DNA from 3 places in the Brevibacterium sp. FAM 27836 genome. Region 2 is predicted to be linked to each of the others. Evidence: riboswitches for the same ligand, from Rfam matches in the RefSeq annotation. Region 2 holds a riboswitch; each other region holds the start of a gene.
The links. A riboswitch is a leader RNA that binds a small molecule or an ion and turns the genes downstream of it on or off. The one in region 2 is predicted to bind thiamine pyrophosphate.
Positions count from the first base shown of each region.

Region 1: it holds a riboswitch for thiamine pyrophosphate, as region 2 does, so the genes downstream of both, thiC (phosphomethylpyrimidine synthase ThiC) here and thiD (bifunctional hydroxymethylpyrimidine kinase/phosphomethylpyrimidine kinase) in region 2, are expected to answer to the same signal.
Region 3: it holds a riboswitch for thiamine pyrophosphate, as region 2 does, so the genes downstream of both, thiM (hydroxyethylthiazole kinase) here and thiD (bifunctional hydroxymethylpyrimidine kinase/phosphomethylpyrimidine kinase) in region 2, are expected to answer to the same signal.

Region 1 is NZ_CP195711.1:1,313,742-1,320,454, reverse strand. Features, by position in the region: gene ACSE4D_RS06050 (amidohydrolase family protein) at 1-642, opposite strand, end outside; gene thiC (phosphomethylpyrimidine synthase ThiC) at 652-2,478, opposite strand; TPP riboswitch at 2,474-2,582, opposite strand; gene ACSE4D_RS06040 (M18 family aminopeptidase) at 2,711-4,015, opposite strand; gene ACSE4D_RS06035 (DUF1684 domain-containing protein) at 4,150-5,757, shown strand; gene ACSE4D_RS06030 (M13 family metallopeptidase) at 5,844-6,713, opposite strand, start outside.
Region 2 is NZ_CP195711.1:3,051,831-3,058,543, reverse strand. Features, by position in the region: gene ACSE4D_RS13680 (DEAD/DEAH box helicase) at 1-860, opposite strand, end outside; gene ACSE4D_RS13675 (HamA C-terminal domain-containing protein) at 836-1,720, opposite strand; gene mobF (MobF family relaxase) at 1,883-5,440, opposite strand; TPP riboswitch at 5,627-5,718, shown strand; gene thiD (bifunctional hydroxymethylpyrimidine kinase/phosphomethylpyrimidine kinase) at 5,795-6,619, shown strand; gene ACSE4D_RS13660 (TenA family protein) at 6,616-6,713, shown strand, end outside.
Region 3 is NZ_CP195711.1:2,910,778-2,917,490, reverse strand. Features, by position in the region: gene ACSE4D_RS13065 (cysteine desulfurase family protein) at 1-1,019, shown strand, start outside; gene ACSE4D_RS13060 (hypothetical protein) at 1,123-1,338, shown strand; gene ACSE4D_RS13055 (DUF1648 domain-containing protein) at 1,397-1,924, shown strand; gene ACSE4D_RS13050 (TenA family protein) at 1,908-2,657, opposite strand; gene thiD (bifunctional hydroxymethylpyrimidine kinase/phosphomethylpyrimidine kinase) at 2,741-3,655, opposite strand; gene thiE (thiamine phosphate synthase) at 3,652-4,431, opposite strand; gene thiM (hydroxyethylthiazole kinase) at 4,428-5,342, opposite strand; TPP riboswitch at 5,330-5,462, opposite strand; gene ACSE4D_RS13030 (winged helix-turn-helix transcriptional regulator) at 5,550-6,014, opposite strand; gene ACSE4D_RS13025 (SRPBCC family protein) at 6,127-6,633, shown strand; gene ACSE4D_RS13020 (sugar ABC transporter permease) at 6,669-6,713, opposite strand, start outside.

The DNA.
Region 1 (6,713 bases), 1.7 Mb from region 2:
GCCCACCATCAGTGCGCCCGGGTCCGTGTCGACGATGCGGCGGACAACCTCGGCGGGATCGAGCTCCACCCGCCCGAAACCGGTGGCCTTGACCTTCACCCCGGCCTCGACGAGGCGCAGCAGAGTGGGCAGACCCTCGGCGTGCATGCCGAGGTGGTCGATGCTCACAGCCGGCAGGGAGGCGATGCGGGAGGCGAGCTCGGCATCGATGGTGCGTGCGTCGATGTAGAGCTCCGCATGCCAGCCGACGAGGTCGAAGACCCGGCGGGCGAAGGTGTCGAGAGCCTCGAGAGCGGTGGAACCGCCACGGGCGATGTTGAAGCGCAGCGCCCTGACGCCGGCGACGTCGAGGGCACGGATCTGATCGTCGCTGGTCTCAGCCGGCAGCTGGGTGACGCCGACATGGTTCGGGCCGAGTTCGCGCAGCGCGGCGAGGAGATACCCCTGATCGAAGCCCTGGAACGAACCGGAGACCACAGCACCGCCGGCGACCTCGACTCCGACCTCCGCCAGGCTCTGCAGGCGGGATCGGTAGTCGGCGACCGTGAACGGGTCCGGCAGATAGCCGTTGTTCTCGATCAGCGGATGATCCGGGTCGATGATATGCAGGTGCGCGTCGAAAGCACGCTGAAGCTCTCCCATGGAACCAACCTACCGAACCCGCGCCCGGGGGCCGACAGTCGGCTCGGGAAGATACACCGTGCCGCCCGCAGCGAGGAACTCGCGGCTCTTCTCCCGCATGCCTGCCAGCGCGGCCTGCGCCTCGGCACTGCCGTAGGTGTCACGGATGTCCTGGGAGATGCGCATCGAGCAGAACTTCGGCCCGCACATCGAACAGAAGTGGGCGGTCTTCGCCGGTTCCGCCGGCAGCGTCTCGTCGTGGAACGCCTCGGCGGTCTCCGGATCGAGGCCGAGGGCGAACTGATCGCGCCACCGGAACTCGAACCGTGCCTTCGACAGTGCATCGTCTCTGGCAGTCGCGCCTGGGTGGCCCTTCGCAACATCGGCGGCGTGAGCGGCGATCTTGTAGGTGATGACCCCGGTCTTGACGTCGTCGCGGTCGGGCAGGCCGAGGTGCTCCTTCGGGGTGACGTAGCAGAGCATCGCCGTGCCGTAGCGGGCGATTTCGGTCGCCCCGATCGCCGAAGTGATGTGATCGTAGCCGGGTGCGATGTCAGTCACGAGCGGACCCAAGGTGTAGAAGGGGGCGCCGTGGCAGAGCTTCTGCTGGCGTTCGACGTTCTCGCGCACCAGGTGGAGCGGAATGTGCCCAGGGCCTTCGACCATGACCTGGACGTCGTGGGCCCACGCGCGTTCGGTGAGTTCGGCGAGGGTGTCGAGCTCGGCGAACTGGGCGGCGTCGTTGGCATCGGCGATCGAGCCCGGCCGCAGCCCGTCGCCGAGTGAGAACGCGACGTCGTAGCGGGCGAAGATCTCGCAGAGTTCGTCGAAGTGGGTGTAGAGGAAGTTCTCCTCATGGTGGGCTAAGCACCAGCCAGCCATGATGGAGCCTCCGCGGGAGACCATCCCGGTGACCCTGTTGGCCGTGAGCGGCACGTAGCGCAGCAGCACGCCGGCATGGACGGTCATGTAGTCCACGCCCTGCTCGCACTGCTCAATGACGGTGTCCCGATAGATCTCCCAGGTCAGAGCGTTCGCCTCGCCGTCGACCTTCTCCAGGGCCTGGTAGATCGGGACGGTGCCGATGGGGATGGGGGAGTTGCGGATGATCCACTCTCGGGTGGTGTGGATGTCGTTTCCGGTCGAGAGGTCCATGAGGGTGTCGGCACCCCACTTCGCGGCCCATCGCAGCTTCTGCACCTCCTCGGCGATGGAGCTGGTGACCGCGGAATTGCCGATGTTCGCGTTGATTTTCACAAGGAAGGCCTTGCCGATGATCATCGGTTCGGACTCGGGATGGTTGATGTTGTTCGGGATGATCGCGCGGCCGGCGGCGAGCTCCGAGCGGACGAGCTCGACATCGCACTGCTCGCGCAGGGCGACGAAGCGCATCTCCGGGGTGATGATGCCTTCCCGGGCGTAGTGCATCTGGGTCACGGTCCGGCCGGGCTTGGCCCGGAGTGGGACCGGTTTGCGACCCCTCCACTGCTGTGAGGGCGCTCCGCGGCGCACGGCAGCGCGACCGTCATCGGCGATGCGGTGTCCGCGGGCGGCGTAGGTTTCGGTGTCGAGGCGGCCCTCGATCCAGGGGAACCGCAGTGCCGGCAGTCCTTCCTCGGGGACGCTGCCAGGGCCGACGGTGCGGTAGACGTGGACGGGAGCGTTGGTCCGTCCGTCGGAGTCCTCGAGTTCGATGCGGGTGACGGGAACGCGGATGTCGTGCTCGGCATCCTCGAGCCACGCCGGAGAATGCGTCGGATACTGCTCGATCGTGAAATCGTTCGTGGAGTTCTTCGCATTGGGCACGGTGGCCGAAGCCGTGGCAGGGACAGGTGTTTCAGGGGTGAACGCAGTCATCTGCAGTCCTCGCTTCCTACGCCGGTATCAACCGGATCAGGTTCTACGGTCTCGGACGATCCAGTCCGATCTCAGCCCTTCTGCAGGGCTCCCGTGGGGTCGTGCAATTCGTATCACGTCGACAGCGGTGAGGACAAACCCCGCCGAGGCGGGGGTGCTTCCACGGAGGGTGCCTCCACGGAGGACAACAGCTCCAGCGAAACGACGCTGCCGCATCAGTTCTGCAGGAGCATCAGCCTTGGAGGAACGTCGTCGCGGCTCTGCCGAGGGCGACGACATCGGCGACCGCGACCATTTCGCGGGCCGAATGCATCGAATACAGGGCCGGGCCCACGTCGACGGTCGTCATGCCCAGGCGTGTCGCCGTGAGCGGACCGATTGTCGACCCGCACGGCATCGCATTGTTCGACACGAAGTCTTGGTAGTCGACGCCGGCGGCCGTGCACGCCCGCGACCACACTGCGGTGCCCACAGCATCCGTGGCGTACCGCTGCTGAGCGTTGAGTTTGAGCAGCGGACCGCCGCCGAGGCGGGGACGCACATGCGGATCATGGCGTTCCGGATAGTTCGGGTGAGCGGCATGCCCGGCGTCCGATGACACGCACACCGATGCCGCCAGCGACGCCAGATAGTCGCTGCGCGTCGAGTCCGGCAGCAGAGAGGCGATGATGCGTTCGGTGACATCGGCGAGGAACGGTCCGCACGCACCGGAGCGTGAGTTCGACCCGATCTCCTCGTGGTCGAAGGCGGCGAAGAGCGCAATGCCTTCGACCGAGTCGGCGTCGAGACTCGTCAGTGCAGTGACCCCGGCATGGACGGACAGAAGGTTGTCCAACCTCGGCGAGGCGAAGAACTCCTCACGTGCACCGAAAAGCGCCGGCTCCTGGGTGGGGACGGTGTACACGTCGTGACCGACCACCGCCTCGGGATCGACCTCGGCGGAAGCGGCGAGCAGTTCGATGACGTCGGCCTCGGCGAGATCGGCCAAGCCGATCACGGGAGCGGTGTGACGCTGCTTGTCCAAGGCCAGACCGTCATTGACCTGCCGGTCGAGGTGGATTGCCAGCTGCGGAATGCGCGCGATCGGACCGGTGCGGGCGAGCACGACCCGGCCGTCGGCGAGGCTGAGGCGACCGGCGAACGCGAGTTCCCGGTCGAGCCAGGAATTCAGCAGCGGACCGCCGTAGATCTCCACTCCGACCTGGCGCATGCCCTCGGCGGTGTATTCGTCCCCGGGTTTGAGTTTGAAGGCCGGGGAATCCGTGTGGGATCCGAACACGCGGAACCCGGGGACTGCCTCGGCGGTGGTCGTGGGATTCATCCACGCGATGATCGCACCGTCGCGGACGACGAAATGGCCGGATCCGGGCGTCAACGCCCATGCGCTCGCCTCATCGAGGCGGGAGAAACCGGCCTGCTCCAAACGGGCGGCTGCGGTGGCTACGGCGTGGTAGGAGCTGGGGGAGGCACTGACGAAGTCGCCGAGGTCGGCCGCTGTCTGCGCGGCGACAACCGGGTCCGGGTGTGATTCACTCATTTCCCCAGCCTATCGTTTGCGGTAGTTTGGATGACAAGGAACAAGGCCTCAGGCACCGGTCAGACATCGGTTCCGAGGGTAAGGCGGCGGCAGGGATCCTGCGCCCGCAACAGCAACGGCAAGGAGTGTTCGACGTGAACCAGTTCGTGACGGAGTGGAACACCTGGCGCGACTCACGGAACTCGGCACTGGCGAAACCGTTCGGCTGGCTCAGCGTCGTCGGACTGCACTGGCTCGACGTCGAGTCCACCTGGCCCGATGCCCCCGGCACCTTCACCGTCGAGGACGGCTGGGTCACCGTCGCCCTCGACTCCGGAATCAATGCCGGTCCCGCTGCCGAGACCTTCGACCTGCTGAGCCAAGCCGCCGGCGGCGGTGCGGGTGCCGGGACAGGCGGCGGTGCGGTCCGAGCGACGAGCCCCTCGGTGCCCAGCGACACCTCGACCCTGCCTGCTGTGACAGACCACGCCGCCACAGGAGCTTCTGCCGCTGACAACGCCTCCGCAGATGCCGGTGCGGCCGAGGCCGGAACCGCGGGTCATGACTCGGCCCCAGCCCGACCGCAGGTGCGTGTCGAGGACAACGGCTTCACCGCGAAGCTGCCGGCCGGGGGATCGCTCAACTGGTTCACCGTCGGCAATGTCCTCTACGAGCTCATCGACCGGGGCGGCCGCCTCGGTGTGCGTGTGCGCGATTCGAAATCGCCGCTGCTGGGCAAATTCTTCGAAGTCCCGGTCTTCGACCCGAACCCAGACTTCGTCTTCCTCGCCCGGTTCACCCGGTTCGACCCGTTCCCGACCCATACGATCGAAACCGCGCAGGAGGATCTGCAGCTGCAGACCCAAGCCGCGGGAACCGTGACCTTCGAAACTCAGCAGGGCGAGGTCACACTGCTTGCCACCGGGTGCCCGAAGACCGGGCTCCACCTGGACTTCCACGATGGAACGAACGGGGCAACCACTTCGGCGTGGCGGACGATCGACCTCGGAGTGCCGAATCAGGACGGCTCGCTCGTCATCGATTTCAACCGCGCGGTCAACTACCCCTTCGCGTTCACCTCGTTCGCGACCTGCCCCGCCCCGATCGAGGGCAACGTCGTGCCCTTCGAGGTCACGGCGGGTGAGCGGCGTCCCCCGTTCTTCTTCTCGGAAGCCGGGATCAACGTGCCGTTCCTGTTCTACGTGTGGTGGGACGAAGAGAGCGCCGAGGTGACCCGGCCCTGGTACTCCCGGTTCGGCCTCGACATCACGGTCCTCAACCCGAACCACGATGACGGTCGGGTCTCGCTCGTCGGCTTCGACGGAGTCGCGATGTCCGGCGGCGACCTCAGCCCGCTGGGGCGCAAGGCCCGATCGCGGCTCATCGACGTCGCCACCGAAGCGCTGACCTCACGGATCCCGGTCATCGGCATCGGAGCGTACTCGGCGTTCGTCATTCAGGCCCAGCGGGAACTGCGCTCGCAGCAGGGCTACAACGACGGCATCGAGGTCGAATACCAGGCGCCGGACGATCGTCTGCTCATCGTGATGAATAACGAACTCGAACCGCAGCAGGCCGGGTTCGATGTCGTCCACACCGACGCCAGTGGGCTGCTGTATGTGGAGATGCCCTTCGACATTCCGCTCGAATCCGAGCTCACCGAGGTCGAGGATTTCGAAGCCGCGCTGCAGGCCGACGCTCCGATCACCAGCTGGCAGGAATTCGACTTCCGCATGGTCCACCTCATCCGCGGCCACCGCTGACCACCCCCAGAACTACCTGACAGCGGCCCAGCAACTTCGCGCGAGGTTGCTGGGCCGCCGTCAGGTAGCAATGGGAGGGGGAGTGGTTACCAGATGGTCACGCGCTCCTCGGGAGCCAGGTACATGCCGTCTCTTTCGCTGACGCCGTAGGTGTCGTGGAAGGCCGTCATGTTCTTCACGACCTGATTGCAGCGGAACTCCTCCGGCGAATGGGGGTCGATCGAGAGCCTGCGGACGCGCTCCTCGGTGCGCATCTTCGACCGCCACGCTTTCGCCCAGGCTTCGAAGAACGCCTTCGCCTGCTCCGGGCTCGGCGCCACTGGCACACCGGGAGTCCCGGCCCGCTCACCGAGTTCGAGTTCGAGAGCCTTCCACCCGATCGACAGACCGCCGAGGTCACCGATGTTCTCCCCGACCGTCAGCGCCCCGTTGACATGCTGGGCGTCGTCGAGACCGGCCGGAACCAGTGCCTCGTACTGGGCGATGAGCGCGTTCGTGCGCTCCTCAAAACGCTCCCGATCCTCCGACGTCCACCAGTCGACGAGGTTGCCGTCCCCGTCGTAGCGCGAACCCTGATCGTCGAAGCCGTGCCCGATCTCGTGACCGATGACCGCACCGATCGCCCCGAAGTTCGCCGCCACATCACCTGCGGCATCGACGAACGGCGGCTGGAGGATCGCGGCGGGGAAGACGATCTCGTTCATCACCGGGTGGAAGTAGGCGTTGACCGTCTGCGGGGTCATCAGCCATTCGGTCCGGTCGATGCCTCCGCCGATGCGGCGCACCTGCCGCACGTGTTCGGCCTGGGCGCAGCGGCGGACGTTGCCCACCAGATCCGAGGAATCGATCGCGGCCGGGTACTCCCGCCACACCTCGGGATAGCCGACCTTCGGGGTGAACTTCGAGAGCTTGACCAGCGCACGGTCCTTCGTCTCCTCGCTCATCCAGTCGAGCTC
Region 2 (6,713 bases):
ATCGCGAGGCGTTCTTCGTCGTTTGAAGCCTTGATTTTTCTGGTGTCAGCAGCAACGGTGGAGAAATCAGTTCTGATGAAAGAAGCACGAAGGTTAGAAGGGAGGACTGATGCGAGGCCATCCACGACTGGACCCGCAAAGTAAAACTGGGCGCCAGTCTTAGCGAGTCGCAAGAATGCCTGATTCAACATTGATGCGCGTTGTTCTAGAGTGCCTTCGCTCTCCTCCGCGAGCTTGTAGAACTCGTCAATGAAGAACAAATCAACCGCAGGGAGTTGAGGAACCGCGAGCAACCGCTCCTGTGTCATGACCAGGATGTTGCGTTCACTCAACTCCTGGTTCGGGTGGGTGACAATCTTGTACTCACGAAATTGGGAGAGGCGTCGGCGGGTCTCATCCAGAAGTGCGATGGTAGGAACCACGAGTACCAGGTTCTTGTACCTGCCAGTTTGAACTAGTGCATCTATAACCACGCTCTTTCCAAAGCTGGTTGGCGCCGAGAGAATTACATTCTCTCCTTCAACCAGGCGGTGAAATACTTGAGACTGAATGCGGTGGAAGACGGTCTCAGAGGCTGGGTTGGGTCGGTTCATTTCCATGATGACCGCATCCCGAAGAGAGTCATGGTCTGCACCTTGAACGGCATAGGGGTACAGTCCGTGCATCATTGCTAGACTTCGAAGGATTTCGCCCTCGGGTCCCGTCCTACTGATTTTCTCAAGCGCTCGAATTACAAGATCCGTGCTTTCAGATCCGATGCCATTAATTGAAGTGAAAGCAGCAATATCGGATAGGATCTCAAACTCGTCGTCAACCTCACCGCGTAGCAGAGATGTCAGTTCTGCGTGAGAGCCTGCCATGCTTTCAACCTCCCATCGAAAGCGGACGTGAGTTCGGCCTTGGTGTCCATTGGGAAGAAAAACACGTGTGCCCTGATCTGACGAGGAAGTGTCCAGTTCTCGTACCTGTCTCGCAGACTCTTCCAGTTGTTCATGACCTCGGTTCGTAGATCAGCGAGGTACTCCTCAGTGCTCTCCTTGTGCCTGCCCGCAGCTTCGCTGTCATAGGAAATGAAGATAGGAACTACGACACTCTTGAATGTTCTGTCCAACGAGGTCTTTCGAGACAACAGCGCGGTGATCATGTCCCGGTGAGGATAGTCGTCAGGAATCTTGTCGGTTATGGCGGCAAATTCGTACCGCAGGTAGTCGCGACTGAGATGTAGCTTCAGCTCATCATATATTGCGCTGGCTGCACCGTAGCTGTCCTTATAGAGCTTCGATTCGCCAAGCCAGAGTTCTAGTTCCCCGGAGGCTCCTGTATCGACAATGTGGGCACAGTCGAAACCTTTGACAGTGTCGTTGGCAGCGTCTTTGAAGTAGATCCGGGATATAAGTCGCGAACTTCCATAGAACTTGCGCAGAATCATGTGAAGGAGGAGTTCACCAATTTCTCCTCTTCTCTCAAAGTCGATGGTGGCGTAAACACGACTGAGAGCCTTCCCGAGCAGTGCTGTGCCAGTAGCGTGGTTGTACCCTTCCAGTTCTTGCGTAGGAAGAATCCAATCGGCTGCCCAATTGATCAGGTCGACGCTGAGGTCATCGGAGCGCCATGTTCCATCTTCGAAACCGGCGCAAAACGTTGCAGATGGTAAGAGACTGTCGGTGTGATCTACGACGAGTTCAAGGATCGTCTCAGGAACTGGGAGCTTCGTAGCCATTGCCGACAGTTACCTCCGTGGATAGCTGAAGACGCTCAACGGAGGTGCCCATGAGGTCGAAGTTGCTGTCATAGCTACGCGTGCCGCAGCCATGCGGTTGAGTCACATCCTATCCTCTTCGGCTGTAGCCAAGAGGTCCTCTGGCGTGAGTGTCACCAGATGTCACAGGGATCGTTCTTGCCTCCTGACGCTGACAGAACGTTGGGCGACAGAGTCTCCGGTCTGAGGAGTATCCGCAGCTACCCGACGTATGGCTGCCGCTGCGCGGGCGCGGTCAATCTTCTGCGCCGCGCTCTGGGGTGCCGGGCCGAGTGGGGTGTCGTCGCTGATTTGGTAGCGGTCGCGGTAGGCCGCGATGGTCCGGGCGTCACGTCGCCAGCGTGCCTGTTCGCGGTCACCGGACGGCGGGTCACCGAGCGGCTGGGTCCACGGTTCGCCGGTCTGGCGGGCGGTGTCGAGGATCGCGTCGGCGCGGGTCTCGATCAGCTCTCGTCGCTCGGTCAAGGCCTGGAGCATGTCTGCCGCGATCGGGCCCTGCACGTGCGGGATGAGGCCGGCGATCAGCCGCGGGGTCTTCCTCGTGCGCCCCGACCCGGCCGGCTGGGCGGTGGCGCGTGCGAGACGGTAGTGCATGACCTTGGCGATGTCCTCGGCGTCATCGAAGCCGCGAGCAGCCACCAGGCGCGGGAAGAGTGTATCGACGTCGTGGTGGTTGGCCTCGGCGCGGCGCAGCTCGGCAGTCAGCGCTCCGAACGCGACCGAGCCCAGCGTGGCGTCGGCCTGCTCTTCGGTCAGGCCTGAGTCGCGGATGAGGGCGGCCCAGCGGTCGTGTTGGGCGGCTGCGGCGATGGTTTCGTACTCGGCGGCGAGCTGAGCGATCGAGCCCCACTGGTCCTGCTCGGCGGTGATCGTCTCGTGCGCGGAGAGCTCGGCTCCCGAGTGCTGCAGCACTCCGTAGAGGACCGAGCGGCCGGTGGCTTCCTCGTTGTCCGAGGGGTGCGGTGCGGCGTGGTCGTCGGGGCGGTCGAGGACGACGTAGGCGTGGTTGGACTCGCGGCCGCGGGTCATCGCGACGTAGACGTTCTCACGGGTCGAGGACGGCTCGACCAGCACATGTGCGGCATCGACCGTGATGCCCTGCGCCCTATGCGCAGTGACGGCGTATCCCAGATCCACGTGCTCGGCCACGTAGTCGGCCGGCAGCACGATCGACCCGAACCTTCGGCCGGGCTTGCGGATCGTGATCGACCCATCATCGCGCACGTCAGTGACCTGCCACCGTTCGCCGTTGCGCACCCACCCCCGGCCTGTGCCGGTGCGCAGGCGCCGGTCGTTGCGGCGGGTGATGATCGTGTCCCCGACCCCTGCGGACGTGCGCTCGGCCAGCGCGACCTCTCTGGTGGGGCGGATCGTGCCGTCCAGGATCAGGTCGGCACGGGCCCTCGCGTTCAGCGCGGTCACGTCATCGCGGGTCTCGGCGATCAGCACCGACGCCCGTCCGGCGTCGCGGTCGGCACGCCAGGCGGTGTAGGCGGCGTCGATCATGTCCTCGGCGTCACCATCGCTGATGCGGCCGTGACCTGCGTAGGTGTCGATCACGCGGGTGCGGCCGTGGCGCAGATCGAGGGAGGCGGTCTTCTCCCATTCGTGGACGAAGCGGTGCACGTCCACGAGCTCGGGAGCGTCGTCGCGGTCGGCCACGAGCATCCCGAAACTCCCGCCCGCATCGACCGACTGGAGCTGCCCGTAGTCGCCGACCAGCAGCACCTTCGCACCCGCGCCGGCCGCCAGGGCGGTGATGCGATCCAGCGACAGGGTGCCGGCAAGGGAAGCCTCGTCGATGATGACGAGCTGACCTTCCTCGAACGTGGTGCCCTGGGTCAGATGGTTCTGCCACCATTTCGCCGTGTTCTCGGTCGCGATCCCGAGATCCTCACCGAGAACTTGCGCGGCCACCGCCGACGGCGCAAGCCCGACCACCGAGCCCTTCCCGTGCTGCTTCTCCCATGCCTGGCGCAGCGCTGCCATGGCGGTGGTCTTCCCGGCACCGGCCGGGCCGACCAACACGTCGAGAACCCGGCCGGAGACTGCGATCTGGGTGAGCGCTGCCGCTTGGTCGTCGCCGAGCAGGTGCCCTTCCCGGTCGGGCTTCGCGGTGATCTTCTCGACCGTCTCGACCTCGACCATCGGGCCGGTCAGGGTGCGGGAGCGTTCCAGGAGACGGTCTTCGGCCTTCAGCAGCACCGTGGAGGAGAACACGGTCGAGTGGCGGCGCCGGAACACGCTGGTGCCGTCTGGGCGGCGGAAAGCGGCCGGGCTGGTAGCGAGCTCGGGCGGCGTCAGCCGCAGTGAGGCCTGCTCGGCGGCATCGGCGATCATCCCCACGGTGGCCTCCCGGTCGCTCGCGGTCGCGAACCGCCATTCTATCGACTGTCGGCTTGCCTCGGCGTGGAGGTTCCATCGCCGCCAGGTCGAGCGCTTCTCGCCCACAACCTCGACCACCGAGGCGCCGAGCTTGGCGATCACCTCTAACGGCACATCATCAGTCCGCAACGGCCGCACCTGCTGCGCCGTGGCGAGGAGACCACCGGCCCAGCCGGTCGCGTCCTCACCCAGTAGACGGCCGGCCCGCTCGCGCCAGCCGCTCGTCAGGTCGGCCAGGGAGTGGACCTGCTTCTCGGGGCGGGTGGCGAGGGTGGCCTGGGCGCGCAGGCGCACGATCGTCCGCGCCGAGGGCCGGCGACCGTGCTCGGCGGTGTAGGCGGCGATGAGCCGGTCGGCCTCGGCATCGATATCGCGGGCGCGGGAGGAGAACTCCTCGATCAGCTCCTCGCTGACCCCGGTGATCTCCCACGCCGGGTTACGGTCCCGGCCCCGATCCCGCGCCTCCCACTCCACGCCGAGCGTGCCGGTGAGGCGGTCGGCCAGAACCGCGTTGTAATGCTCCGAGAGCGCGACCACCGCCGCATGCATGGGCCGCCCGTCCAGCGACCGCCAGCGTCCGTCCAACGCGGTCTGGACCTTGTTGGAGATCACGACGTGGGTGTGCAGCTGCGGGTCCCCGGAGCGGCTGTCGTAGTGATCGAAGGCCGTGGCGATCAGGCCGGTCACGTCGACCTGGGCGACCGCGCCATCGGCGGCGGTGTAGCCGGTGCGGGTCGCGGCGACCTCGCGCTCCATGAAGTCCACGACCTCGGCGACCGCGTCGTGATGCGCCTGAGCGATCAGGGCCTGCGTGCCGGCGTCGGCCACGCCCCACAGCACCGAAACGGACTTCGGCACCGAAAACGTGTAGTCGAAGCCCGCAACCGAACGGCGGTTGCCCCGCTCGATCTCCTCGGCCTCGATCTGGCTGATCTGCTCGGCACGCTCACCCATCCCCAGGCCAGGGTCGAGGTCCGCGACGCGCTGCTCGATCCGTTCCGCGACCGAGACGTACCGTGGGAAGGCCCGCCCGAGCGGGTCGCCGCTGACGGGGTCGCGGCCCATGCCGATCAGCAACTGCAACTGCGACTCTGAGACCTCATCGCCGTGAACGATCTGCCCGTCGCCGAGGCCGTGCAGAGCCGACCCCATCCAAGTGCCCGGTGGTGTTCCCTCCTCCGTGTAGTACCTGGTCAGCGGGGTCGAGAGGGAGCGATCGCCGTCGGCGGCAGCGATCGTGCGAAGCAGGTACTTGTACCCGTCACCCGCACTCATCACCCGCATCGAGACCGTCATGCAGATCAGGTGAACCGCGCAGTCACCATGCAGAACGGTGACAATGTCCGAGCGGCGTGCGTTACTCTGCGTAGCACCTCGTCAACGTAACGGTATTGACAGCCGTCGGTCACGGCGTTCGCACGTCTGAGCGGAGTAGTTCCGCGCCGCGTTCGCCCCTCGACGATGATTTTTGGCTATGGTGGATGTGTAGACACGGGGTGCCCGACGCGGGCTGAGATCACACCCGGGAACCTGATCGAGTTCGGACTCGCGGAGGGATGTCGATGAACGACGTTATGCAGGCACACTTGCGGGTGCTGGCGCGCACTCCCGTTTCCAGGCTCGACACGAGCGAGAGATGGAGACGGGACTTTGATTCCGAACGTATTGACCATCGCGGGCACTGACCCCACCGGGGGCGCGGGGATCCAAGCCGATCTGAAGGCTTTCTCCGCGCAGGGCGCTTACGGGATGAGCGTGATCACGGCCGTCGTTGCTCAGAATACACAGGGTGTGCAGGGCTTCGTCGCTCTGGAGCCGGGATTCGTTGCGGATCAGATCGCCGCGGTGTTCGAGGACGTGCGCGTAGACGCAGTGAAGATCGGGATGGTCGCCAACGCCGCTATCGCCGAGGCGATCGCCGAGAGTCTGGACCGCTACACGAAGTGCCCGGTGGTGCTCGACCCAGTGATGGTCGCCAAGAGCGGAGATCATCTCCTCGAGCAGGACGCCGTCGACACGATCCGCGAGCGACTGGTGCCGCGATCCACCGTGATCACCCCGAACCTCCCCGAGGCCTCGGTCCTGCTCGGACGCGACACCGAGATCGGCGACCTCGCAGGGATGCGGGCGGCGCTGGATGAGCTGCGTGGCCTCGGAGCCGGCTGGGTGCTGCTGAAGGGCGGTCACCTCGGCAGCGGCGAGAGCATCGACATCCTCACCGGTGCCGAGACCATCGAGCTGACCGCACCGCGCATCGACACCGTGAACAATCACGGCACCGGCTGCACCCTGTCGGCCGCGCTCGCCGCCCTCCTCCCGGGCCAGGCCGTGCCCGTGGCGGTGCAACACGCAAAGGAGTACCTCACCGAGGCGCTTCTCCGCGCCGGAGACCTGGAGGTCGGCTCCGGTCACGGCCCCGTCCACCACTTCCACGCCCTCTGGGGCGACGCACTTGACCGAGGAGGAGAACGATGACCGAGAGATTCACCGACGCGCTGCGCGATCAGAACCGAGACACCTGGGAGCGGGCGGTCTCGCACCGCTTCGTGCGCGAACTGTTCGACGGCAG
Region 3 (6,713 bases), 140 kb from region 2:
GCGTCGCCGCGGTCCTGGGGATGCGGGCCACCGACATCACCTTCACCAGCGGCGGCACGGAAGCGGACAATCTCGCGATCCTCGGCATCGCCCTCGGCGCACAGACGCAGGGCCAGTCGGACGGGACCCCACGGCCGCCTCGGCGACATATCGTCACCTCGGCGATCGAGCACGAGGCGGTGCTCGCCTCGGCGGAGTTCCTCTCTCGCGTCCACGGCTTCACCATCACCGAGGTGGACCTGCACCCCGATGGGACCGTGACGCCCGAGGCCCTGGCCGAGTCCATCCGTCCGGACACCACGCTGGTGAGCCTCGGCTACGCGAACAACGAGATCGGAACGGTCGCTGACATCCCGGCTCTCGCCGCGGCCGCGCACGAGGCGGGTGCCCGTTTCCACACGGATGCGGTGCAGGCCGCCGGGTGGCTGCCGCTGTCCGGACTCGGCGTCGATGCGCTCACGCTGGCCGGGCACAAGGTCGGGGCGCCGAAGGGCATCGGAGTGGCCGCGATCCGCGCCCGCGTTCCCGTCGAACCGCTCATCCACGGCGGCGGGCAGGAGGCGGGACGCCGTTCGGGCACGGAGAACGTGGCCCTTGCCGTCGCCTTCGCCACCGCCTTCGAACTCGCCGAGGCGGAGCGGACCGAAGCCGCCGCCCGTGTCCGAGCCATCCGCGATGAGTTCATCGCCGCGATCCTGGCAGCGGTTCCGGGCGCCTTCCTCACCGGCAGTCCGGACGCACGGACACCGAACCACGCGTCGTTCTGCTTCTCGAACACCTCCGGGGAGGCCGTCCTCCTCGAACTCGAGCGCCTCGGTGTCACGGCATCGAGCGGATCGGCCTGCGCGGTCGGGTCCGATGAGGCCTCGCATGTGCTCACTGCGCTGGGCATCGAGGCCGACGTCGCGCAGACCAGCGTCCGCTTCACCTTCCCATCGACCATCACAGCGGACCAGGGTCGGGCCGCTGCCCTGGCTGTCGCAGAAGCCGCCGAGAGCCTCGCCGTCAGCTACACGTGATTGTGTCCACTCTCACACTCACCAGGCGAGACGCCCCTATCATTATCTGCTCGTCGGGGAGAAAATAGGATCACGCATTCGTACCGGGTGTGAGGGGGCCACCATGGATCTGCTGATTCTATTCATGATTGCCGTGATGTTCTCGACGATCGTGTTCTTCATCGGGCGATACGCCTGCCCGAGACATGATCGCGTCCCTCTCATGGAGGTCGACCACGTGCTCCTGTGGACCACGCTGCGCCGCGGATGGCATGCGCTCGGGTCGTTCGGACCGATCACCCATTACCCTGAGGATCCTTCGGGTTCGGCTCGCGCCTGAGTTGTCGCTCGCGCCTGCCGCTGATCGACAGGACTGTCCCTGTTGTTAGAGTGACAGGGTGACGTCCTCCTCTCCGAATCCGCGCCGGTCCCCGATGGGCGAGTTCGCTGCGCTCGTGTTCGCGGTCGTCTCGGTCCTCGTGTTCATCGGTTTCGCCGTCTGGTTCTGGGTTCAGGCTCCGGACACCGTCGCGAGCCACTTCGATTCCTCGGGACAGCCCGACGACTGGTCGTCGAAGGCGGGCACGCTGGGCTGGCTCGTGCCGATCGGCGTCGGTCTTCCCCTGCTCTTTTCGAGCCGCTGGATCTGGGAGAAGCTTCCGAGTTCCATCATCAACATCCCGTTCAAGGACTACTGGCTGAACAGCGGCGAGCACACCTACCTCTATGACTGCCTCATGCAGTTCATGCGCATCACCGGCGGCGCCCTGGCACTGCTGCTGACGTCGGTGCTTGTGATGATCATGCGCGAAGGGCGCGGGGCGACGATGCCGACGGGGATGACGTTCATTCCCACAGGCGTCTTCCTCATCATCACCGCCGCGGCTCTCATCAACCTCGTCCGCCGGCTCAGCCCGCCGAGGTGAGCCCGCCCTGCGGCAGGAAGACGGAGGCGTCCCAGTTCTGCATCGCGTGTGCCGAGGCCCAGAAGTGCAGTTCGTAGACACATGCCTGTTCGAACGCCGCCCGCATCCGTGCCGCCTCCTCGTCCGGGGCCTTCGCGAGTTCCTGTTCGAGGATGACCACGGCATGACGGGTCGATTCGTCGAACTCCGGTGAGTCATAGGTCTGCACCCAGGTCCGGTACGGGTGGTCATCGGCCATCTGACCGGCCTGCTCGACGAGCACCTTGCCCATGTGGGCGTATACCCAGAAGCACGGCAGCACTCCGGCGACGCCTTCGCCGTAGGAGCGGCTGGCGGCCGTGGCGATGAGGAACGAGACGTAGCCGAGCGCCGTCGGTGAGGCCTTGGCGCCCGCGCTGCCGCCGGTGAGTTCAGCATGTGCGGCCGCCAGTCGCGAATCGGCGAGCAGCTCTTCGTGCATGCCTTCCTCGACCGTGATCGCCTCGGCTGCCGAGCCGGCCCAGAAGCGTGACTCGTCGCGGTCGACGGTCTTTGCGGCGAGGAAGGACATCGCCTTCGCGTAGCCGTTGAGGTAGATGCCGTCCTGGATGATGTAGTTCGTGAACGCCGTGACGTCGAGGCTGCCGTCGGCGAGCTGGGCGAGGAACGGCAGGTCTTCGATCTGTTCGATGATGGGGCGGACACGGTCCCAGAGCTGAGCGGTCTGGGGTCCGGCAGAGAAATCGACGGTCATGGGAACTCCTATGTACTCGTGTGACGTGCGGTTGTGATTCGTGTTGGTCAGATGGGGTGCCCGACCGTGCGGTGAGCGGTCGGTCAGGAAGGCTGCCCGCGGACGATGTCGACCTGATGGTCGACGGGTCCGTGTGCCCCATCCGAGTCGAGGCTGACCTGCCAGCCCGCGGCCGAGCTGAGAGCCCGGGCGAGGAAATCCAGGGCATTGCTGACAGCATCGCCGAGGAGCTCGGACCCGATCTCGGGGGTGCCGGTCACGGCCGCTCCCGCGCCCCCGTTCGCCGATGCTGCGCGTTCACGGCCGAGGACGGCCACCTCGGCGGTGATTGCGGCCGAGAGGGTGCACCCGGTTCCGTGCGTGTTCGCGGTAGCCACGCGGGGGTGGGTGAACTCGCGGACCGAACCGTCCCGGGTGGCGAGGATGTCGGTGACGTCTCCGTCGCTGCCGTGCCCGCCCTTGAGGAGGACGGCGCCGGGCCCACGTTCGAGCAGGCGAAGCGCCTGGTCACGCATCTGGTCGGGGGTCTGCGCTTCGGGTTCGTCCTCGGACAGGAGCAGGGCCGCCTCGGGGAGGTTGGGAGTGATGAGGTCGGCCACGGGCAGCAGGTGGGTGCGGACCGCGTCGACGGCGTCAGACTCGAGGAGGCGATGGCCCGAGGTCGCGATCATTACCGGATCGACGGTGTAGAAGCCCAGCAGGCCTTCGGCGGCGCGGGCGACGACGAGGTCGACGAGGGATCGGCCGCCGAGCATCCCGGACTTCGCGGCGTCGACGGGCATGTCTTCGAGCACGGAGTCGAACTGGTCGGCGACGAAGTCATCGTCGATCGGGTAGACCCGAGACACCCCGTGCGTGTTCTGGGCGAGGAGGGCGGTGATGACGCTCGTGCCCAGGGTCTTGCGCGCGGTGAAGGTCTTGAGGTCGGCGTGGACTCCGGCTCCCCCGCTGGGGTCGGTGCCGGCGATGGTCAGGGTGATCGGCGGGCGCGTGCTCATGCCTGGCCGCCGGCGGTGCTGCCTGCGCTGTCCGCGCGGCCGTCGTGATCGCGTCCCGCGAATGCAGACAGCAGGTCTTCGGCGGCGGCCTTCGGATCATCGGCCAGGCAGATCGCCGAGACCACGCAGATCCCGATCAGCCCGCGTCCGCTCAGGTCAGGAGCTCGGTCGGCGGTGATTCCGCCGATCGCCACGGCGGGGATGCCGGCCTCTGCGACCAGTTCGCCGAGGCGGTCGGGTCCGATGCCGTCGGGTGCGTCGGCCTTCGTCGTGGTGTCATAGACCGGACCGATGCCGACGAGGTCGACGACGCCGGTGGCCCGGGCGGCGGCGAATTCGGCGCTGGTGGCGGCCGAGAGACCGATGAGCGGCGCCTCCCCCACAGCGGCGCGCACCTCGGTGACGGTGGTGTCGGTCTGGCCGACGTGGATGTGGATGGTCTCGCCCTCGTCGATGAGGCGGCGGGCCACCTCGACGCGATCGTTGAGGACGACGGGCACGATGCGGTCGGTGCCGCGGGTGGCGGTGTCGACGGCGGCGATGACCTGACGGGCGAGCGAGTAGAACTCGCCGTCATCGATGTCTTTGTCGCGGACCTGGACGATGCCGACTCCCCCGGAGACCGCGGCCTGGACCGTCTCGGCAACGGTGCGACCGGCCGCCTCACACTGGGCGGAGTCGGTGACGAGGTAGAGGCGGGTGTCGATGCCGACGAAGCGGTCGGTGTCAGCCGCGTTGCACAGATCGTCGGTGATGTGCGCGGATCCGGCGGTCATGCCCGCGCGCCTTCGTCCGCGGCGAGTGCGTCGAGGCTGACCCTGGCATGTGCGAGCCGGTCGCCGTCGACGCTGTGGAGTGCGTCGAGGAAGTTCACCGAGTAGCTGCCCGGTCCTTTGGCTCCCTCGGCGGCGTCTTCGCCGGCGACCGCGAAGTGGGCGTGGGCGGCGACGACGGCTTCGAACCTCGCCGAGGCGGCCTCACCGCTCGTGGTGTGTTCCGATGCGTTCACCGCCGAGGCGTCGGCGTCGGGATCGGCGAGTCCACCGCGGGCGGCGGCGAGGTAGGCGGCGGTGACGGCTCCGAGCGAGCAGCCGGTGCCGATGACCAGCGGCATGTATTCGTGGCCGCCGGCGATGCGGGCGACATGGTCGGCGCCGTCGATGTGGGCGACGATCGCGTCCGTGGGTCCGGAGACTGCGACGATCGCCCCGGTTTCTCGGGCCAGCTTCGCGGCGGCGGGAAGGACCGCATCGACGTCATCGGTGGAGTCGACTCCGCGTCCGCCGAGGCCGACTCCGGCCAGCGCGGCGATCTCGGAGGCATTGCCGCGGATGGCGGTCGGGTGGTCGGCGGCGGCACGACGGATGCGGGAAGTGCGGAAGTCGACGGCCCCGACGCTCACCGGATCGAGGACCCAGGGCTTGCTGGCCGCGTTGGCGACGTCGATGGCGGCATCGGCGGCGAGCAGCTGGTGGTTCGAGGCGGTGCCGAAGTTGATGAGGACGCCGCTGGCGATGCCGGCGAACTGCCCGGCGTCGGCTTCGTGGTCGAGCATCGCCGGGGAGGCACCGATGGCCAGGAGCACGTTGGCGCTGAATTGCTGCACGACGGTGTTCGTGATGCATTGGATGAGTGGATTGCTTGCACGCAGTCGCGCATTGGCAGAACGCAGGTCGAAGTCAACCATGACGATCCCTTCGCTAGTATGGCCCAGATCAGGTTCGATGGGTGTTCTCTCAGCCTCGCCGAACTCCGCGTGGACTTCTCGGCCCGAGCGGAACGTCATGAGGCACCCCATGTCATTGGCTTCGACTCTATCAGCCCCGTCGGACACGGGCGACCCCTCAGCTCCACCCCGGCACCTGCCAGCACCCATTCGTATCGGGTGCCTGTGTCAGTCAGTTCGGTGCGACCACTTCTCCTCCGGCATGCCCGGACCCTTCGAGGCGGTGACGGCGTCAGGTTCCTCACCACAGGCATCGCAGCGGATCGAACTATGCACCTCACCCGAGCAGTCATCGTGCCGGTAGATGATCGGCCGCCCGGCAGGGGCTTGCCAACGATCGCCCCAGTCGGTGAACGCGATGAGCACTCCGCGCAGATCACGCCCCTTGTCGGTGAGATGGTATTCGACCCCGCCGGACCCCGAGTCCCGGGACATGATCCCCGCCTCGACGAAGCCATCGAGCCTGGTCGTGAGCACATTGGTCGCCACTCCGAGCCGTTTCTGGAAGTCACCGAAGCGGGTGACTCCCGCGAACAGCGCATTCCTGATGATCAGCAGGCTCCACCGTTCGCCGACGATCTCGAGCGAGCGCGCAATGGAACACACTTCGTTGTCATACGTTCTGCCCAGCATGAGAATGATTCTACCTTGATACTTGCATGATGAAATCAGGCGTGGGATCATCACTTCACCAACTTGTTTGATACAAGTTGCGATCGGCAGACAACGGCAAAGGAGCCTCGCCATGACCACAGCACATCCCACATCTACGCCCGACGCAATGTCATCGTCGGATTTCACCTTCACCTATGAGGTGCCGCAGTCACCGCAGGAGGTCTACGCCGCCGTGACGAATGTGCGGGGCTGGTGGTCGCAGCGCATCGACGGCGCGACCGACCGCCTCGGCGAATTCGTCTATACGGTGCCGCAGATCCACACCACTCGCGTGCAGGTCACCGAACTCGTCCCCGGCGAACGCGTCGTTTGGAGGATCCTCGACAATCGTTTCGGAGCGGGTGAGGACGTCGATGAATGGGCCGGGACGACCGTGCGCTTCGACATCGAACCGGCCGGCTCCGGTGCCCAGCTGACCTTCACCCATGTGGGGCTGACCCCGATGCTGGCCTGCCATGAGGGCTGCGCACAGGGGTGGACGCGCAATGCCCACGACAGCCTTCACCGGCTCATCACCACGGGCGCGGGAGACCCGATCACTCCGGCAGTCGAAGCGAGTCTGCTCTCCGACGCCTGACCGCCGGACCATACCCGAGGACGGACGGCTCTCGGCTAACCGCGGCCGACGTACCTCTGGCCGCGGCGGCTGAGTGCGTC